DNA from 2 places in the Amycolatopsis sp. NPDC052450 genome. Region 2 is predicted to be linked to the other one. Evidence: riboswitches for the same ligand, from Rfam matches in the RefSeq annotation. Region 2 holds a riboswitch; the other holds the start of a gene.
The links. A riboswitch is a leader RNA that binds a small molecule or an ion and turns the genes downstream of it on or off. The one in region 2 is predicted to bind glycine.
Positions count from the first base shown of each region.

Region 1: linked by a shared signal. The riboswitch ahead of gcvP (aminomethyl-transferring glycine dehydrogenase) and the one ahead of gcvP (aminomethyl-transferring glycine dehydrogenase) in region 2 are both predicted to bind glycine.

Region 1 covers NZ_JBIUAQ010000016.1:72,050-87,857, reverse strand. Annotated here, with positions in the region: gene ACIHAO_RS25295 (adenylosuccinate synthetase) at 1-471, opposite strand, end outside; gene ACIHAO_RS25290 (hypothetical protein) at 468-1,442, opposite strand; gene ACIHAO_RS25285 (adenylate cyclase) at 1,445-2,413, opposite strand; gene ACIHAO_RS25280 (hypothetical protein) at 2,523-3,458, shown strand; gene ACIHAO_RS25275 (hypothetical protein) at 3,585-3,767, shown strand; gene ACIHAO_RS25270 (hypothetical protein) at 4,083-4,460, opposite strand; gene ACIHAO_RS25265 (hypothetical protein) at 4,484-4,702, opposite strand; gene ACIHAO_RS25260 (hypothetical protein) at 4,695-5,063, shown strand; gene ACIHAO_RS25255 (hypothetical protein) at 5,302-5,586, shown strand; gene ACIHAO_RS25250 (CDP-alcohol phosphatidyltransferase family protein) at 5,662-6,297, shown strand; gene gcvH (glycine cleavage system protein GcvH) at 6,361-6,744, shown strand; gene garA (glycogen accumulation regulator GarA) at 6,870-7,337, shown strand; gene ACIHAO_RS25235 (MerR family transcriptional regulator) at 7,334-8,104, shown strand; gene ACIHAO_RS25230 (bifunctional nuclease family protein) at 8,326-8,799, shown strand; gene ACIHAO_RS25225 (TetR/AcrR family transcriptional regulator) at 8,892-9,506, opposite strand; gene ACIHAO_RS25220 (MerR family transcriptional regulator) at 9,804-10,385, shown strand; glycine riboswitch at 10,432-10,533, shown strand; gene gcvP (aminomethyl-transferring glycine dehydrogenase) at 10,705-13,584, shown strand; gene ACIHAO_RS25210 (nuclear transport factor 2 family protein) at 13,588-13,950, opposite strand; gene ACIHAO_RS25205 (helix-turn-helix domain-containing protein) at 14,065-14,892, shown strand; gene ACIHAO_RS25200 (aldo/keto reductase) at 14,941-15,765, shown strand.
Region 2 covers NZ_JBIUAQ010000042.1:13,433-29,240, forward strand. Annotated here, with positions in the region: gene ACIHAO_RS38960 (gamma-glutamyl-gamma-aminobutyrate hydrolase family protein) at 1-372, shown strand, start outside; gene ACIHAO_RS38965 (aldehyde dehydrogenase family protein) at 369-1,733, shown strand; gene ACIHAO_RS38970 (3-oxoacyl-ACP reductase) at 1,736-2,503, shown strand; gene ACIHAO_RS38975 (hypothetical protein) at 2,690-3,064, shown strand; glycine riboswitch at 3,323-3,423, shown strand; gene gcvP (aminomethyl-transferring glycine dehydrogenase) at 3,467-6,298, shown strand; gene gcvT (glycine cleavage system aminomethyltransferase GcvT) at 6,307-7,398, shown strand; gene gcvH (glycine cleavage system protein GcvH) at 7,416-7,793, shown strand; gene glyA (serine hydroxymethyltransferase) at 7,795-9,063, shown strand; gene lipA (lipoyl synthase) at 9,060-10,061, shown strand; gene ACIHAO_RS39005 (L-serine ammonia-lyase) at 10,078-11,451, shown strand; gene ACIHAO_RS39010 (FadR/GntR family transcriptional regulator) at 11,541-12,263, shown strand; gene ACIHAO_RS39015 (transglycosylase domain-containing protein) at 12,650-14,584, shown strand; gene ACIHAO_RS39020 (O-methyltransferase) at 14,699-15,355, opposite strand; gene ACIHAO_RS39025 (ABC transporter ATP-binding protein) at 15,431-15,808, opposite strand, start outside.

The DNA of each region.
Region 1 (15,808 bases), on a different contig from region 2:
CACCACCTCGCCCGGCGCGGCCCCCGCGAGCAGCGAGTACCAGACGGTCTCGCCGATCCCCTTCCCGCACGAGCCGTGCCGGTTCGCGCCCCGGGCCTCCTCCCTGGCCCGGTTGGCGTGGACGTGGAACGGGGTCGTGAGCAAGGCACTCCCGTCCACGCTCAGCAGCGAAAGCGGATTCCGGACGCCCGCCGCTTCGAGCCGCCGTGCTTCGGCGGCCAGCGCGAACGGCTCGACCAGCACGAACCGCGACAGATGGGTGGGCACGCCGGCGAACGTGCCCGCCCCGAACTGGCTGAAGGTGTGGTGCCGCCCGTCCGCGACGACGTTGTGCGCGGCCTGCGCGCCCCCGTTGAAGCGGACGACGGCGGTGGTGGGCCGGGCGGCGCACAGGGCGTCGACCACGGCGCCCTTGCCTTCGTCGCCGAAGCCGAGCCCGACCACCACCACGTGGCCGTCCAGCAGACTCATCGCAGCACCACGTCGCTCGGGCCGTCGGCGTCGGGCACCGCCGAGGTGACGACCGATTTGGTGCCCAGTTTCGCCAGCGCCTTGCCGACCGCCTTGCTTTCGGCGACCGAGCCGACGTCCGCGAGGTCGGCGAGCGCCCGGTCGACGTCGACGACCCGTTCCTCCAGCCCGATGGTGGCCGCGATCAGTTCGCATACCGCGCCGGGGTCGTCGAGCTTGAGGAAGTTCTGGCCGAGCAGACCGCTCCAGTGCTCGCCGATCTGCGGGTCGTTGTAGTACGACGACTGGTTCGGCAGCACGAAGTAGACGTTCCACTTACGGGCCAGCTCCCGGTACACCGACGCCGGGTCGATGTCCTCCCGCACGTCGTCCCCGATCACGTGACGGATGTGGCGGGCCTCCAGCGCGGGCTTGTTCAGCTCGTCGCCGATGATGAACAGATAGCCCTTGCGGCCGCGGTTCTGCCAAGCGTCGGTGATGACGTGCCTGGCCATGAAGTAGGCGGCCAGTTCGTAGGATTCGCTCTTCTGCCCGCCGCCACCGCCTTCGAGGAAGATCGTGCGCAGCTGCTCGTCCATCCGGTTGTCCGATTCGAACTGCCCGATCTGCAACGGGACCCGGTCGCTGTCGGCGTCGCCGATCGCACCGAACAGCACCTGCGGGTCGGCCAGGTAACCCCGGCGCTTGAGCAGACCGTGCAGTTTGCCGAGCTTGCCCTGCATGATCCGCGGCACCCGGCGCATCGAGCCGGTGACGTCGAACAGCACCGCGATCGGCGTCGAATCGGTGTGGTCGGCCGAATCCCGGCATTCCCGGACGGCGTTCAGCGGGTCGAGCGCGGGCGCGACCTTCCACTCTTTCGCGGGTTTGGAGCGGAGATCGGCGGTGTAGCCGAAATCGTCCTCGCCCTTGGCCGCGCGGAAGGTCCTCGCGGCGGCGTAGGCGTTGTCGTCCCAGTGTCCGTGTCCCATGGTCAGGCTCCTGTCTCGGGGATGGTGAAGGGTCGGAAGGTGCGGGGGCCGTACAGGTCGTCGAGCAGTTCGTCGTACTCGTCGAGCAGATCGGCGGCTTCGGGTCGTTGCGCCGGGACGTCCTGGGTGCACCACGTCGCGAATTCGCGTTGGCGGGTCTCGTTCGGTGCCAGTAGTTCCAGCATCATGTGGTGGAGCATGTGGACGTCCGTCGCCGCGGTCACCGGAAGTCCTTTGTGGACTTCCGGTGGGTACCGGACGGACTTGTCCGTCGCCAGCGGGAGCACACCGTCTTCGACGGCGAAGGACCAGCCGGCGAGGACGATCCCGTGCTGTCCCGGATGGACGAGCACGTTGTCCGCGGTGAGGTGGCCGTGGACGACACCCGCGCGGTGCGCGCCCGCCACGGCGCGCAGCAGGCGCCGGTGCATCCAGGCGTAGTCGCGGCCGTCGAGCCCGCCGGGGAAGGCTTTCCCGATGTCGGCGAGGGTGACGAAGCCGTCGACGAGCGGATCCAGGACGCTGAAGGCGCGGTCACCGCGCGCCACCGGACCCGAGGTGTCGAGCAGTCGCGGGTAGTAGGGGCGCAGCCATCGGTGCCGTTCGGTGAAGCCGTCGAGCGTGCGCAACGCCGCCCACTCGGCGTGGATCAGCGGGTTGAGCGCCGGGTCGCGGACGAGTTTGACCAGATGAGGGCCGGTGGTCCGGTAGGTCGTCGCGACACTGCCCACCGCGTGCGGCTCGGTGAGGGTGTACGCCGAGGTCGCGGTGGTGACCGTCTGGCGCCGGGCGCGTTTCCACTCGTCGTGGAGGTGGTTGAGGGTGGCGGCGGCCCGGTGGGTGCGGTCGTCTCCGGGGTTGCGGTCGGGGTGGAGCACGGCCGCCAGTTCGCGGTAGCGATGGCGGGCGAACAGAGCGGCCGCGTCGACCGTGTTCTCGATCATCGCTACGGCGTCTTCCCTGGTGAGCATAGTTTGAGTCTAGACGACTCTTACTTCGGTTCGCAAGGGGGTAGGTACAAATCCCGTGCCGTGCGGCGACTTCGGCCAATAAGCTGGGAGAGCCGAAAAGGGGGTGTTGGTGGTCGTCCGCGAACCGGATCGGAAAGACAGGCAGCGCGCGAACACGATGATCACCGCGTTCGTGAGCGGGATCGTCTGGGGAACCGTCGCGGCCTTCGCCGGGCGGTGGACCGTCGAAGGGCTGGCCGGCACCTACAACGTGCGCGCGGTGATCTCCGAGTGGAACTCCACGACCAGCGAAGGACAGCACGGCCCGCGTACCGGCTACGACGTCCTGGCGATCGCCGAAGACGGCCGCACGATCGAACTGCCGACACGGGACACGTTCGGCCTCGCTGATCCGGTGGTCGCCCGGCTTTCGTCGGTGACGGACCGGGTACTGTCCGTGCGAGGGGCCGCCGACGTCGTGGAAGCCCACCATCCGTGGGAGAAGATCACGGCGATGTCCCTCGGCTGGGCACTCCTGGTGCTCGCGGCCGTCGTGCTGGTCAAAGTGGCGAGACCGGGGATCGCGCGGAAGGTGCCGCCGTTCCTCGCCGGGCTGGCCTTCGCCGCGTTCGTCGTGCTGACGCCGGTCGGGTTCGGCGGGACGGCCTACGGCGAGGCGGCCGACCCGGTCCCGAATTTCTGGGAACTCCGGCGCGACCTATGGGGACCGCCGCCGGTGTTCGCCCGTGGACAGACCGCCGTCTCCGGAGAGGCGGCCGTGCGTGTGCTCGACAGCAGGCCCGGACCGCCCGAGGGAGCCGAGGCGTGGTTGAGCGGATTCCACGTTCTCACTCTGCGGATCGAGGCGTCCCGCCTCGGCGACACGCCGCTGGAGTTGTCGGCCGACGAACACGGTGCGCCGGAACGGGTCAAGGACTGCGCGGGCGCTCCCGGCGCTTTCGACGGCACCACGGGTCTCGTCTGTTTCGTGGTCCCGCCCGGATACCGGCCCGAGTACCTTCTCGTCGGCAAGCTCGAACGGGAAGTCCTGCTGAAGCTCCAATGATCGACGAGAGGGCGCCAGTGCCGGAAAACGCGCGGAAGCCCGGAGTTCTTTCCTCGGTGCTTTCGACCGTTCTCCCTTTTCTGCTGATCTTCCGGAGGCGGCCGGATCCTGGGTGAGGAGATTTCGGTGGGGGACAGGGTCTTCGTCGGTGACGGATTCGCCTACCGGACGCGATCGCCGTTGATCTGGAAGGTCTCGGCAGGCGGTGCGCTGGGTCTTTTTCTCGCCGGCATGGTGATCGTGGGCGTCGTCCTGTACCGGTTGGACGTCGGCAAGCGGCGTCGCGCGGGTTGGTCCGGTCGTGAGTGATAAGAGCGTTCTGTTGGGAGGTAACGCAAAGGTGTCGGGTCGCGGGGTTTCACTCGCGGCCGTGGGGCGACCGTGCCGCGAAAGCCACTTTCGCGACCCCAGGCGTCGCGAAAGTGGCTTTCGCGACGCATCTCGACCATGGGTCTCAGCAACAGTCCCGCCGTAGCGAAAACCCCTTCTCGCTACCGCTCCACCCGCCCGCCCCCGGGACGAACGGGCTCGCACCGCAGACCAAGGGTGTAGGCGTCCTTCGCCGCATCGGACACGCCGAAGGACGTCTACCGCAAGACCCCGATCATCTGGGGCGACTGAGGCTCAGGAGCGGGTCGCTTCGATCTGGCGCTCGTCCTCGGTCGAGCAACTCGTCACCGGATCGTTCGGTCCGCTCCCGCACGTCCAGGCACCGATCACCACGGGACCGGGCCCCTGCGGCGACGCGGCTTCGGCGGGGGTCAGCTTGGTGAAGTAGTCCGTGAGCACCTGAATCGCTTCGGCGCAGTCGGTCTTCCCGTGTGCGACCACCTTGTTCTTCGCGCCTTGGAGCCCGGCGACCTCGCCACAGGGCGTCCCGGCGGGCGCCGAGGTGGCGGCGGGGGAGGACGGCGCCGGCGCGGCGGCGGGAGCCGGATCGGCTCCGCAACCGCTCAGCAGGACGACGGCGAACGCGGCGGGAAGTACGGCGAGGCTCTTCATGGGCCCTTCTTCTCGGGGATGGTTCATTCGACGGGGACGACGGCGGCGAACACGTTCTGATCGCCCTTGCCGCAACTGGTGCCGCCTTGCGCGGCGGGAGCACCGGAGACGCACAGCCAGCCGTCCACGGTCTCGCTGACGGGTTCGTCCGAGCCCGCGGACTGGCGTCCGGCGATCCTCTTGTGGAACGAGCCGACGATCCCGGTCGCGTCCGCGCAGGAGACCCCGGGCCCGTTGAGCACCTGCAGGGTCAGCCCGCTGGCCGCGGTGACGGTGCCGCACGAACCCTGTACCGGTTCAGCGGGTTTCGGTCTGGTGGCGGGATTCGGGGCAGCGGAGGGACTCGGCGCGGTCTGCGACGGGATCGGCGGGACCGGCACGCTGGACACACTCGCGGGGAGCGAGGGCGGCGAGACCGACATCGAGGTGACAGGCGGTGGCGGATCGTCGCCCGAACAGGCGGCGAGCGTTCCGGCGACGGCGCAGGCCGCGAACAGGCGCCGCCACGTTCCCGTGGTCGTCGAGACGGGCAAGGCGATCCTTTCGTCGGCCGGTCGTGGCCGGCCCATTCTGACCCGGCCGGGCCCGAAGCCGTGGCATTGAGCCACGTTCGATTCGCGGGAGGCTATCGCGACCTCGGGTGCCGCGGTACGCGCGGACCGCTCAATCACTGTCCATTGTGGACGATTAACATGCCGTTCACAGCGCGACAACACCCCGCTGTCGTTGCGAACCGATCGGACGAATCCACGCCGGATCCGTTAACGCGCGGCCCCGTTCTGCCGAAAACACAGGTAGCGCTCCGGCGTGTCCCAGTCCCCGTCACGAAACCGTGAGAGTGATGAAGACCGACGAACAGACCGACCCCGCGTCACCCCAGGCCACCGCACCGGCGAGCACGGAGCTGCCACCGACGGCACCGTGCACCGTCGTCTGGTGTGGCGGCCGCCCGTACGTTCTCGAAAGCTCCGCCGGCCACAACCGGTGGGTCGGCACCGATCACCGGGGCAGGCCCGTGGCGCTGACCAGCGCGGACCTGCAACGCCGCGGCTGGACACATACTCGGGTTTCTTTTCGGCCGGAGGCCTCGGATGTGCGGAGGCGGGCCGCTGATACGGCTGGGTGAGTGACCAGCTGATGCCGCGGCCCGGCTGCGGAGATCCGAAAGCACGCTTTGAGAGACGCAGCCTAGGCTGAGCGGGTGAGTACGCCCCCCGAACCGAGCGTGACCAGCGAAGAGCCTTCCCTCTTGCGGCAGGCCCTGAACGTTCCCAACATGCTTTCGATCCTCCGGCTCGCCGGGGTGCCGGTCTTCCTTTGGCTGCTCCTCGGCCCGAAGGAGGACGGCTGGGCGCTCGCGTTGCTCGTGTTCAGCGCGCTCACCGACTGGCTCGACGGCAAACTCGCCCGCTGGCTCAACCAGATGTCCCGGCTCGGCCAGCTGCTCGACCCCGCCGCAGACCGGCTCTACATCCTCGCGACCCTCATCGCGTTCCTGATCCGCGACATCGTCCCCTGGTGGCTGGTGGTCCCGCTGGTCGTCCGCGAGGCCGTGCTGGGCGTCTGCGTGCTGCTGCTCCGGCACCGCGGCTTCGCCCCGCCGGAGGTCACCTACATCGGCAAGGGCGCCACTTTCGTCTTGATGTACGCCTTCCCGTTCCTGCTGCTCACCCAGGGCGGATCCGACATCGCCGCGTTCGCCCGGCCGATCGGATACGCCTTCACGGCGTGGGGCGCGGTCCTGTACGTCTATTCGGGCGTCTTGTACGTCATCCAGACCGTGCGGGCACTGCGAACGGCCGAACCCGGCGAGTTGCGGGAGGCGGCGGGCGCGTGACCCGGCGGGATGCGAAACTGCGCGCGTCGGTTTCGAGTGAGGGCTTGAGAAAGGGGAGCGGCGTTGTCCACTCCAGAAGAACTGCGGTACACCGAGGAGCACGAGTGGGTCTCCGTGCGCGACGGCGGGCTCGTGCGCGTGGGCATCACGGAGTACGCCCAGGACCAGCTCGGTGACGTGGTGTTCGTCGAACTCCCCGAGGTCGGCAAGCAGCTCGGCTCGGGGGACACGTTCGGCGAGGTCGAGTCGACCAAGAGCGTTTCCGAGCTGTTCGCCCCGCTCGACGGCGAGGTGGTCGCGGTCAACGACGCGGTGACCGAGTCGCCCGAGCTGATCAACAGCGACCCCTACGGCGAGGGCTGGCTGATCGAGCTCCGTCTCGACGACGCGAGCTCGGTGGAATCCCTGCTGGAGGCCGAGGCGTACCAGGCGCTGATCAAGGAATAGCCGCAGGCCGCGGCCCTTCGGGAAGAGTAGGGGGAGCCGCGGGCCGGAGATTCGATCAGGCACGGTACGTTTGACCTCCACACGTTCTTGAGTAGTGGCAACACACATGCGTTAGGAGAGCTCAGGTGAGCACGAACGACGGGCCCGGCGTTCCCCCGGAGCAGTCTCCGGAGCGGACTTCTGTCTTCCGGGCCGACTTCCTGGCCGACGTCGAAGGCACTGAGGCTCCTCCGGCTGCCGAGGCCCCTGTCCAGGGTGTGGACGCGCTGCCCGCGGGTTCCGCGCTCCTGGTCGTCAAGCGGGGCCCGAACGCGGGTTCGCGCTTCCTGCTGGACCGCGACACCACCAGTGCGGGACGGCACCCGGACAGCGACATCTTCCTCGACGACGTCACGGTCTCCCGGCGGCACGCCGAGTTCCGCCGTGAGGGTGGCGAGTTCGTCGTCATCGACGTCGGCAGCCTCAACGGCACCTACGTCAACCGCGAGCCGGTCGACCAGGCCGTCCTCGCCGGTGGCGACGAGGTCCAGATCGGCAAGTTCCGCCTGGTCTTCCTGACCGGCCCGGGTCACGGGGGCCAGGGGGCACGGTGACGGCGGCCGGGCGGCCTGATCGGGATGCGTCGCAGCGCGATGGGTTGAGCATCGGGGCCGTGCTGGCACAGCTGCGCGGCGACTTCCCCGATGTCACCATCTCCAAGATCCGGTTCCTCGAGGCGGAGGGTCTGGTCCAGCCGGGCCGGACCCCGTCGGGGTACCGGCAGTTCGCTCCGGCGGACGTGGAGCGCCTGCGATTCGTCCTGTCCGCCCAACGGGATCACTACCTCCCGCTGAAGGTCATCAAGGAACAGCTCGACGCGGCGGATCAGGGCGCCGCGTCCGCCGAGCACACCGCGGCGATGCCGCGGCTGCCGCGGAAACTCGTTTCACTCGACGCCCCGGGGGAGAACGGCGGACTGCCGTCCCCCGGGGATTTCGAGACCGATCGAGAGATCAGGCTGACCGAGGAAGATCTGCTCCGCCAGGCGGGCATCGACGCCGCCACCCTGGCTGAGCTGCGACAATACGGTCTCGTCCGCCCAGGCGCGGCGGGCTTCTTCGATCCCGACGCGGTCCTCGTGGCGAAGACCGTGAAAGCGATGACCGAATTCGGTATAGAGCCGAGACATCTGCGTGCCTTCCGGGCCGCGGCCGACCGCGAGGTCGGCCTGCTGGAGCAGATCGTGACCCCGGTGTATCGGCATCGTGACGAGGACGCCCAGGCGAGGGGCGACGAGGTCGTCCGGGAGCTCGCCGCGTTGACCGTGGCGTTGCACACGCTCTTGGTGAAGGCCGGAATACGGGCAGTCACAGGCGGTTGAACCGCTCCAGGGGGGCCGGGAGCCGTTGTGAGGCCACTTGTCAATGACTGAATGTTCGGCACCCTATGCCGTACCGTGAGAGTTGGGTTTGCCACGGGCGAACCGAGAATGTCGGAGACAGCGAGCACAGCGCTCGGAAGACGGGTAGCGTCGGGATTGCCGTCGCTTGGTCGTCGAGACAAGCGTTGCAGCCCGTGCGCACGAGAGGGAGGCGAAGCCCGATGAGCGAGATGCGCGTCGTCGGCGTGCGGGTGGAGCTACCCGCGAATCAGCCGATCTTGTTGCTACGGGAAACCGAAGGCGAGCGTTACCTGCCGATCTGGATCGGCTCGGTCGAGGCCACCGCCATCGCCTTGGAGCAGCAGGGAGTCCGCCCGGCCCGTCCGCTCACCCATGACCTGCTCAAGGAGGTCATCGGGGCGCTGGGCCGTGAACTGGAGCAGGTCGTCATCACCGACTTGAAGGAAGGCACGTTCTTCGCGGAACTGGTCTTCGACGGGGACATCCGGGTTTCGGCGCGGCCGAGTGATTCGGTGGCGCTGGCGCTGCGGGTGGGGGTCCCGATCCACGCCGTCGACGCGGTGCTGGAGGAAGCGGGTCTCATCATCCCCGACGAGCAGGAGGACGAGGTCGAGAAGTTCCGCGAGTTCCTCGACTCGGTCTCGCCGGAGGACTTCCGCGGCGCGGACACCTGAGCACATCCTGGATCTCGTACGAAGGGGCGGCGCCACTGGCGCCGCCCCTTCGTCGTGCGTGCGTTTAGTCCTCTGAATGCGGTTCGCGGCGGTCAAGCGGCGGTCGCTTTGACGAACAGGTCCGCCAGCTCCCGCCCGTACCGCTCCAGGTCCAGCTTCCGGTCGGCCGCGAACTTCGCCGCGACACCGTCGATGGCCTGCGCGATCGACAGCGCCATCACGTCCGGCGCGAACTCGCCGAAAGCGCCTTCCCGCTGGCCCTGCCGCAGCTGGCGTTCGAGCCGGCCGGTCCGGAACTCCTCGACGATCGGCGCCGACATGAACCAGCCTTCGGCGTCCGAGCCGCTCGAAGCCATCTCGACCATGACCCGCACCAGTTCCGGGTACGAGCCGAGGAACGCGATCTCCGACTCGATGTAACCGCGCAGCAGCCCGGCCCGGTCGGTCGTGCCCTGGATCCGCTCTTCGAGGAACTTGTCCTTCATCCCGGTCGCGGTGGTGACCACGGCCTGCATCAGGCCTGCCTTGTTGGTGAAGTGGTACGAGATGATCCGGGTGCTGGAGAGCCCGGCGCGCTCCTTGATCTTCGCGAACGACGTCTTGTGGTAGCCGAGGTCGGAGATCGTCGCGATCGTGGCCCCGATGATCTGGGCCCGCCGGGCCGCCTCGGTGACCGACAGCCCCAGCTCCGCCTGAACCTCTTGCATGGCACTTTGGGTGGAGGGAGTTACTTGCATGAGTAAAAATTAACACGGCTGAGTAAAAGTGGCAAGCGTGCGGCCGAACGGGGGACGGTGCTCGACAAGCCTCAAGAAGAGCTTGAGGCCGACCGCGCGTCGCGTTGACCGGTTTGCCGGACGCGCTTACCGTCAATGAGGGTGAATCGCCAAGGTGTGATTCGGATGTCTGGGGCATTCGTCTTGACGATGAACTCCGGTGCGGGCTCACGTGGGTCCGCGCGGCTTTGTTCGCCGGCCGCCAGGTCGGGCGAGGGGAGGCATGGCGTGGTCGAGGCTGGTAGCCCTCAAGAGCCGCTCGTTCCGGTCGCTGACGGCGAGCAGGGCGAGCTGTTCCCCGACTCTTCCCTCCCGGACGAACTCGTCGGTTACCGCGGTCCCGCAGCCTGCCAGATCGCCGGGATCACCTACCGGCAGCTCGACTACTGGGCCAGGACGAAGCTGGTCGCGCCGAGCATCCGCACCGCGCACGGTTCCGGTTCGCAGCGGCTCTACTCGTTCAAGGACATCCTCGTCCTGAAGGTCGTCAAGCGGCTGCTGGACACCGGCGTCTCGCTCCAGAACATCCGCGTCGCCGTCGACCACTTGCGCCTGCGCGGTGTCCGCGACCTCGCCAGGGTCACCCTGTTCTCCGACGGCACCACCGTCTACGAGTGCACCTCGCCCGAAGAGATCGTCGATTTACTGCAAGGTGGCCAGGGCGTTTTCGGCATCGCCGTCAGCGGTGCGATGCAGGAGATCAGCGGCACCATCCACGAGTTCCAGGCCGAGCGGGCCGACGGCGGCGTGATCGAAACGGTCACGCCGGACGAGCTCACGCAGCGCCGTAACGCACGTCGCACCGGCTGATCATGAAGCCGCGGGGGCGGCAGGGTAGGCTCACTTCCGCGGTCGACGAATCCGCGCGGGAGAGACCGAGCCGATAACCGTTGAGCTCGGCGCCGAAGGAGCAAGTCCTCCCCGGAACCTCTCAGGCACCCTGGACCGCGCGGAAGAGACGCCTCTGGAAAGTGGTTCGCCAGGTCACAGCCTGGCGGCCCCGCCGACGGTGCAAGCCCGGCTCAACACTCGGGCGAAACTCTCAGGCGCCCCCACGGGGGTACGGACAGAGTGGGGAGGGCCAGGACAATCCGTCCCGGCCCCACCCCCGCGTCTTGGGAGGTCCCCGATGGAGCCTGTTTCACTGGCCGCTCTCGAATCCGGAACCCCCTTCGCGGACCGGCACATCGGCCCCGGCACCGAAGAGCTCGCGCGCATCCTCGACGTCGTCGGAGTCGCCTCGCTGGACGAGCTCGCCGAGCGGGCCGTTCCCGCGTCACTGCGGGAATCCGCGACACCGCTGGAGCTCCCGCCGCCCGCCACCGAGACCGGCGCGCTCGCCGAACTCCGCGCGCTGGCCGCGCGCAACCGGCCGATGGTCCAGATGATCGGCCTCGGCTACCACGACACCGTGACCCCGCCGGTGATCCGCCGGAACGTGCTGGAGAGCCCGGCCTGGTACACCGCGTATACGCCGTATCAGCCGGAGATCTCGCAGGGCCGCCTCGAAGCGCTGCTCAACTTCCAGACCATGGTCGCCGATCTGACCGGCCTGCCGATCGCCAACGCGTCGATGCTGGACGAGGCGACCGCCGCGGCGGAGGCGATGACGCTGGTCCGCCGGGCGGGCAAGGCGAAATCGGCCCGGTTCGTCGTCGACGAGGACACCCTTCCGCAGACGATCGAGGTCCTGCGCACCCGCGCCGAACCGCTCGGCATCGAGCTGGTGACCGCGGATCTGTCCCAGGGCATCACCGGGCTGGGGCTCGGCGGCGACTTCTTCGGCGTGCTGCTGTCCTATCCGGGCGCGTCGGGCGTCGTCCGCGAATGGGACCACACCATCGCCGAGGCCAAGGCGCTGGGCGCGGCGGTGGTGATGGCCGCGGATCCGCTGGCACTGACGCTGCTGCGGTCGCCCGGTGAGCTCGGCGCCGACGTCGCGGTCGGGTCCACGCAGCGGTTCGGCGTCCCGATGGGCTTCGGCGGGCCACACGCGGCGTACCTCGCCGTCCGGCAAGGGCTCGAACGGCAGCTGCCCGGCAGGCTGGTCGGGGTGTCGAAGGACGCCGACGGCGCGCCCGCGTACCGGCTCGCGTTGCAGACCCGCGAGCAGCACATCCGCCGCGAGAAGGCGACGAGCAACATCTGCACCGCCCAGGTGCTGCTGGCGGTGATCGCCTCGATGTACGCGGTGTACCACGGCCCCGAAGGCTTGCGTGCCATCGCGAACCGCGCGCACCGGATGGCCACCGTGCTCGCGGCGGGACTCGCCGAAAGCGGTGTCGACGTCGTGCACTGCGAGTTCTTCGACACCGTCATGGTCGCCGTCCCCGGCCGCGCGACCGGGATCGTCGCCACCGCCAGGGAACTCGGGGTCAACCTACGGCTCGCGGACGCGGACCACGTCGCCATCGCCTGCGACGAGACGACGACCCGTGAGCACCTTTCCCTGGTGTGGAAGGCGTTCGGGGTCGCGGTGTCCGATGTGGACTCGCTCGACGCGGACACCGCCGACGGCTTCCCGCCGGATCTGCGCCGCACCAGCGCGTACCTGACGCATCCGGTCTTCCACGCGCACCGCTCGGAGACGGCGCTGCTCCGGTACCTGAGGGCGTTGTCCGACAAGGACGTCGCGCTCGACAGGAGCATGATCCCGCTCGGCTCCTGCACGATGAAACTCAACGCCACGGCCGAAATGGAGCCGATCACCTGGCCCGAGTTCGCCGGTCTGCACCCGTTCGCGCCCGCCGGGGACGCGGCAGGGCTGCTCACCGTCGTGAAGGATCTGGAGCAGTGGCTCGCCGGCATCACCGGCTACGACGCGGTCTCCCTGCAGCCGAACGCCGGAAGCCAGGGCGAGTTCGCCGGGCTGCTGGCGATCCGCGCCTACCACCGCGAACGCGGGAACGCGGCACGTGACGTCTGCCTGATCCCGTCCAGCGCGCACGGGACGAACGCGGCCAGCGCGGTCATGGCGGGAATGCGCGTGGTCGTCGTGAAATGCGACGACGAGGGCAACATCGACCTCGGCCACCTCAGGTCCACTGTGGACGAGCACGCGGACGACCTCGCCGCGATCATGATCACCTACCCCTCGACGCACGGTGTCTACGAGGACACCGTCCGCGAGGTCTGCGCGCTGGTGCACGACGCGGGCGGCCAGGTGTACGTCGACGGCGCGAACCTGAACGCGCTGATCGGGGTGGCGCAGTACGGGAAGTTCGGCGCCGACGTCTCCCATCTCAACCTGCACAAGACCTTCTGCATCCCGCACGGTGGCGGCGGGCCGGGTATCGGGCCGATCGGCGTCCGCGCGCATCTGGCGCCGTACCTGCCGAACCACCCGCTGCAACCGGAGGCGGGCCCGGCCACCGGTGTGGGCCCGATCAGTGCCGCGCCGTGGGGGAGCGCGTCGATCCTGCCGATCTCCTGGGCCTACGTCCGGATGATGGGAGCCGACGGTCTGCGGCGGGCGACCCTGACCGCGGTCGCGAACGCCAACTACGTCGCGAAACGTCTCGCCGGGCACTATCCGGTGCTGTACTCCGGGCACGAGGGACTCGTGGCGCACGAATGCATCCTCGATCTCCGCGCGATCACCAAACGGACCGGCGTCACGGTCGACGACGTGGCCAAACGGCTGGCCGACTACGGCCTCCACGCGCCGACGATGTCGTTCCCTGTCGCGGGAACGCTCATGGTCGAGCCCACCGAGAGCGAAGACCTCGGCGAACTCGACCGGTTCTGCGACGCGATGATCGCGATCCGCGGCGAGATCGAGAAGGTCGCCGCGGGGGAGTGGCCGGTGGCCGAAAGCCCGCTGCGCAACGCCCCGCACACCGCACGCTGTCTCGCGGGTGAGTGGGATCGCCCGTACAGCAGGGAGATCGCGGTTTTCCCCGCCGGTTTCACCGCCGCGAAGATCTGGCCTCCGGTGCGGCGGATCGACGGGGCCGCGGGCGACCGCAACCTCGTCTGCTCCTGCCCGCCACCGGAGGCCTTCGCCTGAGCCTTAACCGGGCATCTTGTCGAGAAAGCCCAGCACCTGCTTGATCCGCCCGTCCTCGACGGTGATGACATCGAAGCCGATCGCCAGCGGTTCTTCCGCGCCTTCCGGCGCGAGGTACCACTGGAACCGTGCGATGTCGTGGTGCGCGTCGGGAGCGGACGGCAGGCTGAACCTCAGACCCGCGAACTGCGCCTGCGCGCCGGTGATGAAGCCGTCGACACCGTCGTGGCCGGTGACGGCGCCGAGCGGGTCGGTGTAGGTGGTGTCCTCGGTGAACACTTCGGCGATGAGCGCGCGGCGCTTGTCCGCGTCGGTCTCGTTCCACACGGCGATGTACTGCTCGGCGACGCGCTGGATGTCCGACATGGTGTCTCCTCGTTTTCTCGGGGGTTGTCCGATGCCGCAACAATGTCGGCTGCGGGTGGGGCCCGTCGATTACGCGGGAGGTAATGGCGGCCCGTCGTGCGTGGCCGTAGGTTCGTGATCGTGACGACCACAGTGACCGTGAGCCGCGCGGGCCGCCCCGTCGGCGAACTCCTCCGCGAATGGCGCGACCGCCGCCGGATCAGCCAGCTGGATCTCGCCATCTCGGCGGACATCTCCACCCGGCACCTGAGCTTCGTGGAGACCGGCCGCTCCAAGCCCAGCCGCGACATGGTGCTGCGGCTCGGCGAACATCTGGAGGTGCCCTTGCGGGAACGCAATCAGCTGTTACTGGCCGCGGGTTACGCCCCCGCGTACGCCGAAAGCGGTCTCGGCGCCCCGGAAATGGCGGCGGTCCGCAAGGCGGTCCGGCAGCTGATGACCGGACACGAGCCGTATCCGGCCGCCGTCGCCGACCGCTGGTGGAACCTGGTCGACGCCAACTCGAGCATCTCGATCATGACCGGCCTGGTCTCGCCCGCCTTGCTGACGCCACCGGTCAACGTCCTGCGCGTGACGCTGCATCCGGAGGGGATGGCGCCGCACGTGCTGAACCTGGGGGAGTGGCGCGCTCATCTGCTGGGCAGGCTGCGGCGTCAGGTGACCCAGACGGCTGATCCGGTCCTCACCGATCTGCTCGAGGAACTGCTCACCTATCCGTGCGCGGATCCCGTCCCCGAAGTCGAGGTCCCCGGACCGGGCGACATCTTCGTCCCGTTGCGGCTGCGGCACGAGGGCAGCGAACTCACCTTCTTCAGCACGGTCTCCACGTTCGGGACACCGTTGGACATCACGGTCGCCGAGCTGGTGATCGAATCCTTCTTCCCCGCCGACGCGGACACGGCGGAGTATTTGCGCGCGTATGCCGCGCGCGGGGTGGAATGATGCGGGGCGAGAAGTCCTGCCGCAGACCCCAGTGAGGATTCCCCTTCCATGGCCGTGCCTTCCGTCGTCCTGAACAACGAGGTAGCCATCCCCCAACTCGGTTTCGGCGTCTGGCAGGTACCCGCCGGCGACACGGCCAAGGTCGTCCGGACCGCCATCGAGGCCGGGTACCGCAGCATCGACACCGCCGCGTCGTACGGGAACGAAGCCGGTGTCGGCGAAGCGATCCGCTCCGCCGGGGTACCGCGCGACGAACTGTTCATCACCACGAAGCTGCCGAATCCGGGCCACGGCTACGACGAGGCGCTCCGGGCGTTCGACGCGAGTCTCGCGGAGCTCGGCCTGGACCGCGTCGACCTGTACCTGATCCACTGGCCGATGCCGTCCCGCGGGAAGTACGTCGAAACCTGGCGGGCGTTGGAAAAGCTGTACGAGGACGGCCGGACACGGGCCATCGGGGTGTCGAACTTCCACGTCCCGCACCTGCGGCGGCTGTTCGACGAGACCGGGATCGTGCCCGCGGTCAACCAGGTCGAGCTGCACCCCAAGCTCCAGCAGAAGGCGCTGCGGGAATTCCACGCCGAGCACGGCATCGTCACCGAGGCGTGGAGCCCGCTCGCGCAGGGTTCGCTGCTCTCGGACCCGACGCTGACCGCCCTCGCGGCCAAATACGGCAAGAGCCCGGCGCAGCTGGTGCTGCGCTGGCACCTCCAGCTCGGCACCGTGGCCATCCCGAAATCCGTGACCCCGTCCCGGATCCGTGAGAACTTCGCCATTTTCGACTTCGAACTGGCCGAAGACGACCTCGCGGCCCTCGCCGAATTCGACGACGGCACCCGCACCGGCCCCGACCCGGACACGTTCGGCTCGTGAGGCTTGACCGGCTCGGTACCGGTGCCCTTGCCCTCGGCAACGT
Region 2 (15,808 bases):
TGCCGCGGGCTGCAGGTGCTCAGTGTCGCGCTGGGCGGCACGCTCGCGCAGCATCTGCCGGACACTTTGGACAGTGGGGATCACCAGCCCGCGCCGGGGATCTTCGGCACCACTACGGTGACGCTTGCCGAGGGGAGCCGGGTCGCGGCGATCTTCGGCGCCGAGACCAAGGTGCCGTGTTACCACCATCAGGCGATCGACAGGCTCGGTGACGGGCTGGTCCCGGTCGGCTGGGCCGCCGACGGGACCATCGAGGCGGCCGAACTGCCCGGCGACGGGTTCGTCCTCGGCGTCCAATGGCATCCCGAACAGAATCCCGACGACATCAGGCTTTTCGAGGCACTCGTAGAAGCAGCTAAGGAGCGCGCATGACCACGTTCGAGGTGATCAACCCCGCCACCGAAGAGGTGGTGCGGTCGGTCGAGCTGACCTCGGCCGAGGAGACCGACGCGGCGATCGCCCGCGCGCACGCGGCGTTCCCCGCCTGGCGCGCGGTGGCCCCCGGCGACCGGGCGCGGCTGCTGCGCCGGTTCGCCGACGCCGTCGACGCCGACATCGAGAACCTCGCCGCGCTGGAGGTCGCCAACGCGGGCCACACGATCGGCAACGCGCGCTGGGAAGCGGGCAACGTCCGCGACGTGCTGACGTACTACTCGGCTTCGCCCGAACGGTTGAGCGGCAAGCAGATCCCGGTACCCGGCGGGGTGAACATGACGTTCCACGAGCCGCTCGGCGTGGTCGGGGTGATCGTGCCGTGGAACTTCCCGATGCCCATCGCGGGCTGGGGGTTCGCGCCCGCGCTCGCCGCCGGGAACACCGTCGTGCTCAAACCCGCCGAGCTCACTCCGCTGACCGCGATCCGCCTCGGCGAACTCGCCCGCGAGGCGGGGATCCCCGAAGACGTCTTCCAGGTGCTCCCCGGCAAGGGATCCGTGGTGGGGCAGCGGTTCGTGGACCACCCCGCGGTGCGGAAGGTGGTGTTCACCGGCTCGACCGAGGTCGGCAAGCAGATCATGGCGGGCTGCGCCGCGCAGGTGAAGCGGGTGACGCTGGAACTCGGCGGCAAGAACGCGAACATCGTCTTCGCCGACGCCGACCTGGAGAAGGCCGCGGCCACCGCTCCGTACGGCGTCTTCGACAACGCCGGGCAGGACTGCTGCGCGCGGTCGCTGATCCTGGTGCAGTCGAGCGTGTACGAGAAGTTCATGGAACTGCTGGAACCCGCGGTGAACGGTGTGGTCGTCGGGGATCCGCGGCTGGAAGTGACCGAGATGGGGCCGCTGATCTCGGCGGGGCATCACGCGAAGGTGTCGTCCTATGTGGACGACGCGGCGCCGGTCGCCTTCCGGGGCAACGCGCCCGTCGGCCCCGGGTACTGGTTCGCGCCGACCGTCGTCACCCCGCCGGACCTGCGGCATCCGCTGGCCTCGGAGGAGATCTTCGGCCCGGTCGTCGCCGTGGTCCCGTTCGACGGCGAGGCGGACGCGGTGACCATGGCCAACGACACCGAGTACGGCCTTTCCGGCTCGATCTGGACGCGCGACGTCGGCCGCGCCTTCCGCGTCGCCCGCGGTGTCGAGGCCGGGAACCTTTCGGTGAACTCGCATTCGTCCGTCCGGTACTGGACGCCGTTCGGCGGGTTCAAGCAGTCCGGGCTGGGCCGGGAACTCGGTCCGGACGCCGTCGACGCCTTCACCGAGACCAAGAACGTCTTTATCAGCACGGAGGAATAGGAATGGTTCAGCGTTTCGAGGGCCGCGTCGCGGTCATCACCGGTGGCAGCAGCGGCATCGGCCTCGCCACCGCGCGGCGGCTGGCGAGCGAGGGCGCGAAGGTCGTCATCGGCGACATCTCCGCCGAGGCGGGCAAGGCCGCGGCCGACGAGGTCGGCGGCCTGTTCGTGCAGGCCGACGTCACCGACGCCGAGCAGGTCGAGGCCCTGTTCCAGACCACTGTGGACACCTTCGGCTCGGTCGACGTCGCGTTCAACAACGCCGGCATCTCCCCGCCCGAAGACGACTCGATCCTGACCACGGGCATCGACGCGTGGGAGAAGGTGCAGAAGGTCAACCTGACCTCGGTGTACCTGTGCTGCAAGGCGGTGCTGCCGCATATGCGGCGGCAGGGCAAGGGCTCGATCGTCAACACGGCGTCGTTCGTCGCGGTGATGGGCGCGGCGACGTCGCAGATCTCCTACACCGCGTCGAAGGGCGGGGTGCTGGCGATGAGCCGGGAGCTGGGCGTGCAGTTCGCGCGGGAGAACATCCGGGTCAACGCGCTGTGCCCGGGTCCGGTGAACACCCCGCTGCTGAAGGAACTGTTCGCGAAGGACCCCGAGCGGGCGGCGCGGCGGTTGGTGCACGTGCCGGTCGGGCGGTTCGCCGAGCCGGAGGAGATCGCGGCCGCGGTCGCCTTCCTGGCGAGCGACGACGCTTCGTTCATCACCGCTTCGCAGTTCCTGGTGGACGGCGGCATCTCGGGCGCCTACGTGACCCCTCTCTGACCCCACGCAATTCGTCACCTACTTGCGACACGCCTCGGCGCGATTCGTCACCTAATTGCGTCGCTCTGGCCCGCCACCCCGTCACTCGTCCCGGTGGCTGGGATGGCGGGCCGCTGACCTGCGCTGTAGTCCTGAGACACGGAGCCGCACGGTTCCGCGATCCGAACAGCGCGGGAGGCCCGAAGAATGACCCGGCAGATGAGCACCGCCATGCGTGACTGCATCGACCTGTGCAACGAGTGCCACGTCCGGTGCGAAGAGATGCTGACGCGCTGCATGGAGGTGGGCGGCGCGAAACTCGGGATGATGATGGTGACCTGCGCGGACATGTCCCGCATGTGCGCGGACATGATGATGCGCTGCTCCGCCATGGTCGCCGACCTCGAGATGATGCGCATGTGCGCGAAGATGTGCGGCCTCGCCTCCCAGATGATGCGCATGTGCGCCCAGGAGTGCGCCAGGACCGGTGACGCCGAACTCGCCGACGCGGCCGACATGATGACGCGGTGCGCCGAACTCTGCGGCACGATCACCGCCGAGATGATGATGGAGAACGCGTAACTCGCGTGCTTGGAGCCATAACTCGCGTGATCAGAGCCGTAACTCACCAGTTACGGCTCCAAGCACGTGAGTTACGGCTCCAGACACGCAAGTGACGTCGTCGGGTGGAAGTAGACGCGCGTCGAACACGCCAGGTACGGTGTGCGCACAACTACAGACAAGGGCCGTTGAGCTGGAGCGGGAGAGCCCTCACGAACGTGGTGGGGCACCGAAGGAGCAAACTCCCCGGAATCTCTCAGGTACTCACTACCGCTTCCGCGAGGCCACTCTGGAAAGAAGGCGCGCAAGTGCGCCTCACCCAAGGTGAAAGCCGCATCACATGCGGTGAAACTCTCAGGTGCCATGACAGAGGGGGAGTTCCCAGCGCACCGGTCTATCCGGCGCCTGACCCAAGGAGCTCCCTTGACCAGTACGTCCTTCGACGACCGGCACATCGGCCCCTCGGAGTCCGAGCAGGCCAAGATGCTCGCCGAGGTCGGCTACGGCAGCCTCGACGCCCTGGTGCAGGCCGCGGTGCCGTCCGCGATCCGGGTCACGCGTGACCTCGAACTTCCCCCCGCCGCGTCCGAAGAGGACGCCATCGCCGAGCTTCGCGCGCTCGCCGCGCTCAACAAGCCGATGACGCAGATGATCGGCCTCGGCTTCCACGACACGGTCACCCCGGCGGTCATCCGCCGCAACGTGCTGGAGAACCCGGCCTGGTACACGGCGTACACGCCGTATCAGCCGGAGATCTCGCAGGGCCGTCTCGAAGCCCTCCTCAACTTCCAGACCATGGTCTCCGAGCTGGCCGGTCTCGCCACCGCGAACGCCTCCCTGCTCGACGAGTCCACCGCGGTCGCCGAGGCCGTCATGCTGATGCGCCGCGCGTCGAAGGCGAAGTCGAACAAGGTCGTCCTCGACGCCGAGTGTCTGCCGCAGACCATCGCCGTCGTCCGCACCCGCGCCGAGGCCATGGGCGTCGAGGTCGAGGTCCGCGACCTGCTCACCGGTCTGCCGGACGAGTTCTTCGGCGTCGTCGTCCAGTACCCGGGTGCTTCCGGCGTGCTGCGCGGCGCGGGCTTCTACTCCGCCATCTCCGAGACCGCGAAGGCCGCCGGCGCGCTGTACACCGTCGCCGCCGACCTGCTCGCCCTCACGCTGATCACCGCGCCGGGTGAGTTCGGCGCCGACATCGCCGCCGGTTCGACCCAGCGCTTCGGCGTCCCGCTCGGTTACGGCGGGCCGCACGCCGGATACATGGCCGTCCGCGCCGGGCTCGAGCGTTCGCTGCCGGGCCGCCTGGTCGGGGTCTCGGTCGACGCCGACGGCAACCCCGCGTACCGCCTCGCCCTGCAGACCCGCGAGCAGCACATCCGCCGCGAGAAGGCGACGTCCAACATCTGCACCGCGCAGGTGCTGCCCGCTGTGCTCGCCGCGATGTACGCGGTCTACCACGGCCCCGATGGCCTCAAGCGCATCGCGACCCGCGTCCACGAGCTCGCCTCGGGCCTGGCGGACGCCCTCCGCGCGGCAGGTGTCGAGGTCGTCCACGAGGGGTTCTTCGACACCGTCCTCGCCCGCATGCCCGGACAGGCCGAAGCGGTCGTCGCGGTCGCGCGCGAGCACGGGATCAACCTCGGCCCGGTCGACGCCGACCACGTCCGCGTCGCCGTCGACGAGGTCACCACGCCCGCGATCATCGCCAAGGTGCTCAACGCGTTCGGTGTCGAGAACGAGGCCGAAAGCGCCCAGGCGCTGCCCGCCGGTTTGCACCGTGAGAGCGAGTACCTCACGCACGAGGTCTTCCACTCGCACCGCTCCGAGACCGCGATGCTGCGGTACCTGCGCAGCCTGTCCGACCTCGACTACGCGCTGGACCGCGGCATGATCCCGCTCGGCTCCTGCACGATGAAGCTGAACGCCACCACCGAGATGGAGCCGATCAGCTGGCGCGAGTTCGCGGGGATCCACCCGTTCGCCCCGGCCGAGGACGCCGAGGGCTACCACGTCCTCGTCGAGCAGCTGGCCGGCTGGCTGGCCGAGGTCACCGGCTACGACAAGGTGTCGCTGCAGCCGAACGCGGGCAGCCAGGGTGAGCTCGCCGGTCTGCTCGCGATCCGCGCGTACCACCACGCCAACGGTCAGACCGAACGCGAGGTCTGCCTGATCCCGTCGTCCGCGCACGGCACGAACGCCGCCTCCGCGGTCATGGCGGGCATGCGCGTCGTCGTGGTCAAGTGCACCGACGAGGGCAACGTCGACCTCGAAGACCTGCGGGCCAAGGTCGAGGCCAACCGCGAGACGCTGTCCGCGATCATGGTCACGTACCCGTCCACGCACGGCGTGTACGAGCACGGCATCGACGAGCTGGCCAAGATCGTCCACGACGCGGGCGGCCAGGTCTACGTCGACGGCGCGAACCTCAACGCCCTGCTCGGTCTCGCCAAGCCGGGCGAGTTCGGCGGCGACGTCTCGCACCTGAACCTGCACAAGACCTTCTGCATCCCGCACGGTGGTGGCGGCCCCGGCGTCGGCCCGGTCGCGGTCCGCGCGCACCTCGCGCCGTACCTGCCGAACCACCCGATGCTGGCGAAGGCGGGCCCCGAGACCGGTGTCGGCCCGATCAGCGCGGCTCCCTTCGGTTCCGCGTCGATCCTGCCGATCTCGTGGGCGTACGTCCGCATGATGGGAGCGGGCGGGCTCACCGCCGCGACGCAGGTCGCGGTCCTCGCCGCGAACTACGTGGCCAAACGCCTCAACCAGCACTACCCGGTGCTGTACACCGGCCAGGACGGCCTGGTCGCGCACGAGTGCATCCTCGACCTGCGCGGGCTCACCAAGGAGACCGGCGTCAGCGTCGACGACGTCGCGAAGCGCCTGATCGACTACGGCTTCCACGCGCCGACCATGTCGTTCCCGGTCGCGGGCACGCTGATGGTCGAGCCGACCGAATCCGAGGACCTCGGCGAGATCGACCGCTTCTGCGACGCGATGATCGCCATCCGCGCGGAGATCGACGCCGTCGCGCAGGGCCGTTGGGCCGCGGACAACAGCCCGCTGCGCAACGCTCCCCACACCGCCGAAACCCTGGTCGGCGACTGGGACCTGCCGTATGACCGCGAACTGGCGGTGTACCCCGCCGGAGTTAATCGCAAGGCCAAGTACTGGCCTCCGGTGCGCCGCATCGACGGTGCGCGCGGGGACCGTAACCTCGTCTGCTCCTGCCCGCCGCTCAACGCCTACGAGAACTGAGGCACTTGATGTCGAAAGAGACGTCCCTGCACGGAGTCCACAAAGGACTGGGTGCGTTGTTCACCGACTTCGCGGGCTGGTCGATGCCGATCCGCTACAGCAGCGAACTGGCGGAGCACAAGGCGGTCCGCGAGACCGCGGGCCTGTTCGACCTCTCCCACATGGCCGAGATCGAGGTGACCGGTCCGCAGGCGGCCGACACCCTCGACTTCGCGCTGGTCGGCAACCTGTCCGGCGTCAAGCCGGGCCGGGCGCGCTACACGATGATCTGCGACGAGAACGGCGGCGTGCTGGACGATCTGGTCGTCTACCGCCTCGAGGACGAGAAGTTCCTGGTCGTGGCCAACGCGGGCAACGCCTCCGTGGTCGCGGAGGCACTGGCCGAGCGGGTCTCCGGCTTCGACGCCGTCGTCGAGAACAAGTCCGAGGACGTCGCGCTGATCGCCGTCCAGGGCCCGAAGGCCGTCGAGATCCTCGGCGCCGTCACCGACGCCGACCTCGGCGCGCTCAAGTACTACGCGAGCGTCCCGGCCGTCGTGAAGGGTCACGACGTCCTGCTCGCCCGCACCGGCTACACCGGCGAGGACGGCTTCGAGCTGTACGTCCCGGCCGGTGAGGCCCCCGCCGTCTGGCGCATCCTGACCGACGCGGGCGAGCCGCACGGCCTGCTCCCGGCCGGCCTCGCCTGCCGCGACACCCTGCGCCTCGAAGCCGGGATGCCGTTGTACGGCAACGAACTCAGCCTCCAGCTGAGCCCGTTCGAAGCCGGTCTCGGCCGCGTCGTCAAGTTCGAGAAGCCCGGCGACTTCGTCGGCAAGGCCGCGCTCGAGGAGCTGTCCAAGAAGGACGTTCCCCGGGTGCGCGTGGGGCTCAAGGGCTCCGGCCGCCGCGCCCCGCGCCACGGCTACACCGTCCTGGCGGGCGAGACCGAGATCGGCGAGGTCACCAGCGGTGCCCTGTCGCCGACCCTGGGTTACCCGATCGCCATGGCCTACGTGGACCGGGAGCACTCCGAGCCCGGCACCGAGCTTTCCGTCGACATCCGGGGCCGCATCGAGCCCGTCGAGGTCGTCGCCCTGCCCTTCTACTCCCGCGCCTGAAAGGCCCTTTCGCAACCATGAGCATCCCCCAGGACCTGAAGTACACGAAGGAACACGAGTGGCTGAACGTCGCCGACGGCGTCGCCACCGTGGGCATCACCGCCTTCGCCGCCGAGTCGCTCGGTGACATCGTGTTCGTCCAGCTTCCCTCGGTCGGCGACACCGTCACCGCGGGCGAGGTGTTCGGCGAGGTCGAGTCGACCAAGTCGGTCAGCGAGCTGTACGCGCCCGTGGACGGCGAGGTCGTCGAGGTGAACGAGGCCACAACGGACACCCCCGAGCTCATCAACTCGGACCCGTACGCCGAAGGATGGCTCCTGAAGGTGCGTCTGTCCGGCGACGTGCCCGCCCTGCTCGACGCCCAGGCGTACGCCGTCCTGACCCAGGAGAACTGAGATGTTCAACGCTGCCCTGTCCGAAGTGGACCCCGAGGTCGCCACGGCCGTCGCCGCCGAACTCGACCGGCAGCAGTCGACCCTGGAGATGATCGCCTCGGAGAACTTCGCCCCGGTGGGCGTGCTCGAGGCACAGGGTTCGGTGCTGACCAACAAGTACGCCGAGGGGTACCCCGGCCGCCGCTACTACGGCGGTTGCGAGCACGTCGACGTCATCGAACAGCTGGCGATCGACCGTGCGAAGGCCCTGTTCGGCGCCGAGCACGCCAACGTCCAGCCGCATTCGGGCGCGCAGGCCAACGCCGCCGCCATGGTCGCGGTGCTCAACCCCGGCGACACCATCCTCGGTCTCGACCTCGCCCACGGCGGGCACCTGACGCACGGGATGAAGATCAACTTTTCCGGCAAGCTCTACAACGTCGTCGCCTACCACGTCGACAAGGAGACCGGGATCGTCGACGTCGAGGAGATCGAGCGCCTCGCCAAGGAGCACAAGCCGAAGCTGATCATCGCCGGCTGGTCGGCGTACCCGCGTCAGCTCGACTTCGCCGAGTTCCGCCGCATCGCCGACGAGGTCGGCGCGAAGGTCATGGTCGACATGGCGCACTTCGCCGGTCTCGTCGCCGCGGGCCTGCACCCGAGCCCGGTGCCCTACGCGGACATCGTCACCACGACCACGCACAAGACCCTCGGCGGTCCGCGCGGCGGCATCATCCTGTGCCGCCAGGAACTCGCCAAGAAGATCAACTCGGCGGTGTTCCCCGGTCAGCAGGGCGGTCCGCTGGAGCACGTCATCGCCGCCAAGGCCGTCGCGCTCAAGATCGCCGCGAGCGAGGAGTTCCGCGAGCGTCAGCAGCGTGTGCTCGAAGGCGCGAAGATCCTGGCCGACCGCCTCTCGCGCACGGACTGCGCCGAAGCGGGCGTCCGCGTGCTGACCGGCGGCACCGACGTGCACCTGGTGCTCGTCGATCTGGTCAACTCCACTTTGGACGGTCAGCAGGCCGAGGACCGGCTGCACTCGGTCGGCATCACGGTCAACCGCAACGCCGTCCCGTTCGACCCGCGCCCGCCGATGATCACCTCGGGCCTGCGCATCGGCACCCCGGCGCTGGCGACCCGCGGCTTCGGCGCCGAGGACTTCGCCGAGGTCGGCGACATCATCGCCGAGGCGCTGCGCCCCGACTTCGACGAGGACCTGCGCCGGTCGCTGTCCGCCAGGGTGGAACTGCTGGCCAAGAAGCACCCGCTGTACGCGGACCTCAACCGATGAGCGCGGTCCCCGAGGGGCGCAAACTTCTCCGGCTCGAAGTCCGCAACGCGCAGACCCCGATCGAGAAGAAGCCGCCGTGGATCAAGACGCGCGCGCGGATGGGCCCCGAGTTCACCGAGCTCAAGGGCCTGGTCAAGCGTGAAGGCCTCCACACCGTGTGTGAGGAGGCCGGTTGTCCCAACATCTACGAATGCTGGGAAGACCGTGAGGCCACGTTCCTGATCGGTGGGGACCAGTGCACGCGCCGGTGTGACTTCTGCCAGATCGACACCGGCAAGCCGGCGGCGCTGGACACGACCGAGCCGCGCAAGGTGGCGGAGTCGGTGCAGGCCATGGGGTTGCGCTACTCGACGGTGACCGGTGTGGCGCGTGACGACCTCGAAGACGGCGGCGCGTGGCTGTACGCTGAAACCGTCCGGCAGATTCACGCGTTGAACCCGGGTACCGGTGTGGAGCTGTTGATCCCGGACTTCAACGCGGATCCGGATCAGCTGGCCGAGGTGTTCGGTTCGCGGCCCGAGGTGCTCGCGCACAACGTGGAGACGGTCCCGCGGATCTTCAAGCGGATCCGGCCGGGTTTCCGGTACGCGCGGTCGCTCGAAGTGATCACTCGGGCCCGTGAGGCCGGTCTGGTGACGAAGTCGAATTTGATCTTGGGCATGGGAGAGACTCCGGAGGAGGTGGCTCCGGCGATGAAGGACCTGGTCGACGCGGGCTGCGAGATCTTGACGATCACCCAGTACCTGCGGCCTTCGCCTCGGCATCATCCGGTGGACCGGTGGGTGAAGCCGGAGGAGTTCGTCGAGCACTCGAACGCCGCCGAGGCGATGGGCTTCGCCGGCGTGATGGCCGGGCCGCTCGTACGCTCGTCGTATCGGGCCGGTCGCCTTTTCGCCCAGACGAAGGCCCACCGCGGCGAAGAGCTGTCGGAGAACTTGGCCCATCTCGCCGCCGAAGGGCCCGCGGCCCAAGAAGCCAGCTCACTGCTGGCCAGATAGGAAGGAGGGCAGATCAATGGCGATCAGCGTCTTCGACCTGTTTTCGATCGGCATCGGCCCCTCCAGCTCCCATACGGTGGGCCCGATGCGGGCGGCACTGACCTTTGTGGACGGTCTGGCCGCGGACGGTGACCTGACGGCCACGACGCGTGTCCAGAGCGAGCTTTTCGGCTCGCTCGGCGCGACCGGGTTCGGGCACGGCAGCGACAAGGCCGTGCTGCTCGGGCTGTCCGGGGAGCGTCCGGAGGAGATCGACACCGACACGGTGGCAGGCAAGATCGCGGAGATCCGCGAATCCTGTCTGCTGAAGCTGCGCGGTGACCACGAGGTCGTGTTCACCGAGGACACCGACCTGACCATGCACCGGCGGAAGTCGTTGCCGGCGCATCCGAACGGGATGATCTTCCGCGCGTTCGACGCCGACGGGAAGGTGCTGCGCGAGCGGACCTACTACTCGGTCGGCGGCGGGTTCGTGCGCGATGAGTCCTACGAGACCGACACCGTCGTCGTCGAGGACTCGACGCGGCTGGAATTCCCGTTCCGCACCGGCGCGGATCTGCTGAAGCACTGCGAGGACACCGGGCTGCCGATCAGCGAGATCATGCTGCGCAACGAACTCTCCTGGCGCACGCGCGAGGAGATCCGCGAAGGTCTGCTGGAGATCTGGCAGGTCATGGCGGAATGCGTGCGCAACGGCTGCGAGCACGAGGGCGTCCTGCCCGGCGGGCTGAAGGTGCCGCGCCGCGCGAGGGCGTTGCACGAGAAGCTGCTCGCCGAGGACGGCGTCGGCGACCCGCTGTACGCGATGGACTGGGTGAGCCTGTACGCGCTCGCGGTCAACGAGGAGAACGCCGCGGGCGGCCGCGTCGTCACCGCGCCGACCAACGGCGCGGCGGGGATCATCCCGGCCGTTCTGCACTACTACCAGCGGTTCATCCGAGGCTCGTCGGACGACGGCATCGTGACGTTCATGCTCACTGCGGGCGCGATCGGCTCGATCCTCAAGCAGACGGGCTCGATCTCGGGCGCCGAGGTCGGCTGCCAGGGCGAGGTCGGTTCGGCCAGCGCGATGGCCGCCGCCGGGCTCACGGAGGTCCTCGGCGGCTCGCCCGCGCAGGTGGAGAACGCCGCCGAGATCGGCGTCGAACACCACCTGGGGCTGACCTGCGACCCGGTCGGCGGGCTGGTGCAGATCCCGTGCATCGAGCGCAACGCCGTCGGCGCTTCCAAGGCGATCCACGCCGCGCGGATGGCGATGCGCGGCGACGGTTCGCACATCGTGACGCTGGACAAGGCGATCAAGACGATGCGTGAGACCGGCGCCGACATGAGCGTGAAGTACAAGGAGACCTCGCGGGGCGGCCTCGCCGTGAACGTCATCGAATGCTGACGGCTCCGCAATTCGGCACCTGCTTGCGATGTATGCGTGCGCAAGTACCGCAACCAGGTGCCGAATTGCGGGCCGCCTAAACTCGAAGGGTGGAGTCGAGCACGGTCGCGAACGCGGGTGACGCGCTGTTCCGCCCGGTGCGCGCGGGCAACGCCTTCGAGGAGACCGTCGAACGGCTGCTCCAGGCGATCCGGCTCGGCGTGGTGGGCGCGGGGGAGCGGCTGCCGTCGGAGCGTGAGCTCGCCGAGCGGCTCGGGGTCAGCCGGGTGACGCTGCGCGAGGCCATCCGCGCGCTGTCCGACGCGGGCTACGTCGAGTCGCGGCGCGGCCGTTACGGCGGCACCTTCGTCAACGACGTCCTGCCCGACCCGCCCGCCGCCGACGGGCGGAAGGTCGACAACGCCACCTTGGAAGACGCCCTGGGCCTGCGGCACGTCCTGGAAACCGGCGCCGCCGAGATGGCGGCTTCGCGGTCCCTCAGCCCGGCCGACCGGCAGCATCTGACCAGCACACTCGCCGAGGCGGCGGCGGCCGACGTCGGCGATTACCGGCGCAAGGATTCGCGGCTGCACCTGGCGATCGCCGAGGTCACCGCGTCCGGCTCGCTGACCACGGCGATGGCAGGCGCGCGGATGCGGGTCAACCAGCTGCTCGACATGATCCCGCTGCTCGAACCGAATCTGGAGCACTCCAACGCCCAGCACGAGGCCATCGTCGACGCGATCCTCGCCGGTGATCCGGAGGGGGCCCGCCGCGCGATGACGGAGCACGTCGAAGGGACGGCTTCACTGCTTCGCGCGTTCCTCGCCTGATCCCGTCCACCCTCCGCAATTCGTCACCTACTTGCGGTGGTTCGCGATGCCAACTACCGCAAGTAGGTGACGAAATGCGGAGGCCCGGACGGTCGGGCGGCTGGCCGGGCATGCCCCCAATGTGGCATTGGAGACGCTCAGCGCCCCCAATGCCGCATTGGGGGCACAGCGCGAGCGGCGAACGGCACCTTCGCGATTCCCGCAGGTAGGTCTTGAGCGGCGATTCGGGTTTGACCCGATTCCACCCACGCCTCCCCGCAATTCGGCACCTACTTGCGGTGGTTCGCGATGCCAACTACCGCAAGTAGGTGACGAAATGCGGAGGCCCGGACACGGTCCGGTGATTTTCCCACAACCTTTTCACTCGTTCGGGCGTCTTAGCTGGCGTGGAGAACCCGGATGAGTCAGTCGCACCCGAGTCGGAGACCACGGCCACCCCCGAGCCGAAAGGGAAGAAGCGCAGGTGGCGCCGGATCGCCGCCTGGACGCTCGGCCTGCTCGTCGGCATCCCGGTGGTCACGTTCGGGATCGCGTACGTCCTGCTCGACGTCCGCAGCCCGGAGGAGGTGCTCGCCGGGCTTGACAAGACCGTCGTCCTGCAGAACGCGGACGGTTCCGAACTGCTCAAGGTGATCCCGCCCGGCGGCGACCGGCTGTTCGTGCCCTACGACGCCATCCCCGCGAAGCTGCGCGACGCGATCGTCGCGACCGAGGACCCGACCTTCTGGGACAACGAGGGCTTCGATCTCACCGGACTCGGCCGCGCGCTGGTGACCGGTGTCGGCGGCGGCTCGGGGATCACGCAGCAGTACATCAAGAAATCCACCGGCAACGAGGACGCCACCCTCACCCGCAAGTTCTCCGAACTGGTGCTCGCCACGAAGATCACCCAGCAGCAGACCAAGAAAGAGATCTTCGAGAGCTACATCAACATCATCTCGTTCGGCCGCGGCACCTACGGCCCGGCGTCGGCGATGAACGCCTACTTCGGCCGCAAACTCGACGACTCGATGACCTGGAGCGAGGCGGCCTTCCTCGCCGGCATGATCCAGTCGCCGTCGGTGCACGACCCGTACGCCTCCACCCACGAGCACGCCATGAAGCGCTGGACCTACGTGGTGAACAAGCTCGTCGCGCGGGGTTACGTCAGTCAGGCCGAAGCGGTCGGCATGACCTATCCGGAGGACGCGATCCAGGCGCCGTCGGAGACCCGCGCCGGTCGCGTCACCTACGAGAAGTACCACGTCAAGCAGCAGGTCCTGGCCGAGCTGGAGCAGGTCGGCTACCCGCTGGACCGGCTTCGTGGCGGCGCGATGAGGGTCGAGACGACCATCGATCCGCGTGCCCAGGCAGAAGCCGAGAAAGCGGTCAAGGAGCGGTTGCAGGGGCAGCCGGAGCACTTCCGCGCGTCGCTCGTCGCCGTCGAACCGGGGACCGGCGCCATCCGCGCCTACAACGGCGGCGGCTGGAGCGTGCACGACTACGCCGGCACCCCGTACGGCACGGGCGCGGCCTTCCAGCCGTTCACCCTCGCCGCCGGACTCGAACAAGGCGTCGACGTGGACGAACCGCTGAAGGCGCCCGCGCAGGTCGACTTCCTCGGCGAGACCTTCAAGTTCCAGGACCAGTGCGGCGAGACCGGCAAATGCACGCTTCGTGAGGCGATGGGCCGCGACGCGCAGGGCCCCTTCGTCGACCTGGCGAAGAAACTCGGCGCGGAAACGGTCCGGAACGGCGCCCGCGCGGCCGGGATTCCCGAGGCCATCGACGGCGCCGTCACCCTGCGCGAAAAGGACGGGTTCCTGATCGGCCCCGGGATCGCGGTCGGCCGGTATCCCTTGCGGCCCAGCGACATGGCCGGTGCCTACGCGACGTTCGCCGCGGACGGCATGCGCGCCACCCCGCATCTGGTGTCGAAGATCCGGGACGAGAAGGGTGAGATCGTCTGGGAACGGCCCTCGGACAGGACCCCCGCGTTCAAGGGCGACGAGGCGCTGAGCCGCCGGGTCGCGGGCACGATCAGCCAGGTGCTGACCACCGGGCTGAAAGACCGTCCGGCGGCGCTGAAGACCGGCGACTTCCGGTACAACGAGACGGACGACAACGCGGGCGGCTGGGCGGTCGGGTACACGCCCCAGCTCGCGACCGCGGTCTGGGTCGGCTCCGACGAGCCACGCCGGATGCGGGACGCCGCCGGGGAGAAGCTGACCGGCAGGACGATCCCGGCCGAGATGTGGCAGCGCTTCATGACCGGCTTCCACCAGGGACTGCCGGTGCGATGGCCGGTCCCCGCGACCACGGCGGCACCCCGCCCGCGCTGACGCCAGGGCGGTCTCGCGTGACTGAACGGACGACACGTGTGACTGGACGGACGACACACGTGATCAGGCGGACGGCACCGTGTCGTCCGCCTGATCACGCGTGACGGCCGCCCGCTAGGACGTCACCAGGACGATCGTCAGGCCGTCGTACCCCTTCTTGCCGACGGTCTGCAACGCGGTCGCGTCGACCCGCGGTTCGGCGGCGATCAGTTCGTGCATCCGCCGGAGTCCTTCGATCTCGTCGGAGGTGTTCGCCGGGTCGGCCACCGCCCCGGCGCGGACGACGTTGTCGATCACGATCACGCCGCCCGGCCTGGTCAGCTTCAGTGCCGCCTCGAAGTAGGCCGGATTGTTGACCCGGTCCGCGTCGATGAACGTCAGGTCGAGCGGTCCCTCGACTCCGGGCAACAGGTCCAGCGCTTCCCCGATCCGGATGTCCACGCGCTCGCCGACACCGGCGGCGTCGATGCTCTTCCGCGCGACCTCGGCGAATTTCGGGTAGTACTCGAGCGTCACGAGACGCCCTTCCGGTGGCAGGGCGCGGGCGAGCCAGATGGTGCTGTAGCCGCCGAGCGTGCCGATCTCCAGTATCGAGCGGGCGCCGATCATCTTCGCCAGCAGATGGAGCAGTTTGCCCTGGTTGGGGGCGACGGCGATGGGCGGCATCCCGGCCTCGTCCGAGGCGAGAAGAGCCTCGTCGAGGGTGCGGTCGGCCGGAATGAGCGCGTCGAAGATGTATTCGTCGACCTTGGACCAGATTTCCTGAGTCATGGAACCTCCCCGGGCAAACCTAATGCCGTCCGCCGATCACGAAAGCGTCCATCGGGGCGGCCGTCCGGACGAATCTCAGGCGGCGCGGCGCCCGGCTTTCGGGATCACCAGCGGAGTCCCGGTCTCGGGGCACGGCATGACGCGGCAGGGCAGCTCGAAGATCTTTTCGACGTTGGCGGCGGTGACGACCTCCTCGGGCGCGCCCGTCGCCAGTACCTCTCCGTCCCGCATCGCGATCATGTGCGTCGCGTACCGGGCGGCGTGGTTGAGGTCGTGCAGCACCGCGACCAGCGTCCGGCCCTGCTCCTGGTGCAGTTGCGCGCACAGGTCGAGGATGTCCATCTGGTGTGCGATGTCCAGATAGGTCGTCGGCTCGTCGAGCAGGAGGAGATCGGTCTCCTGGGCGAGCGCCATCGCCATCCACACACGCTGCCGCTGGCCGCCCGACAGTTC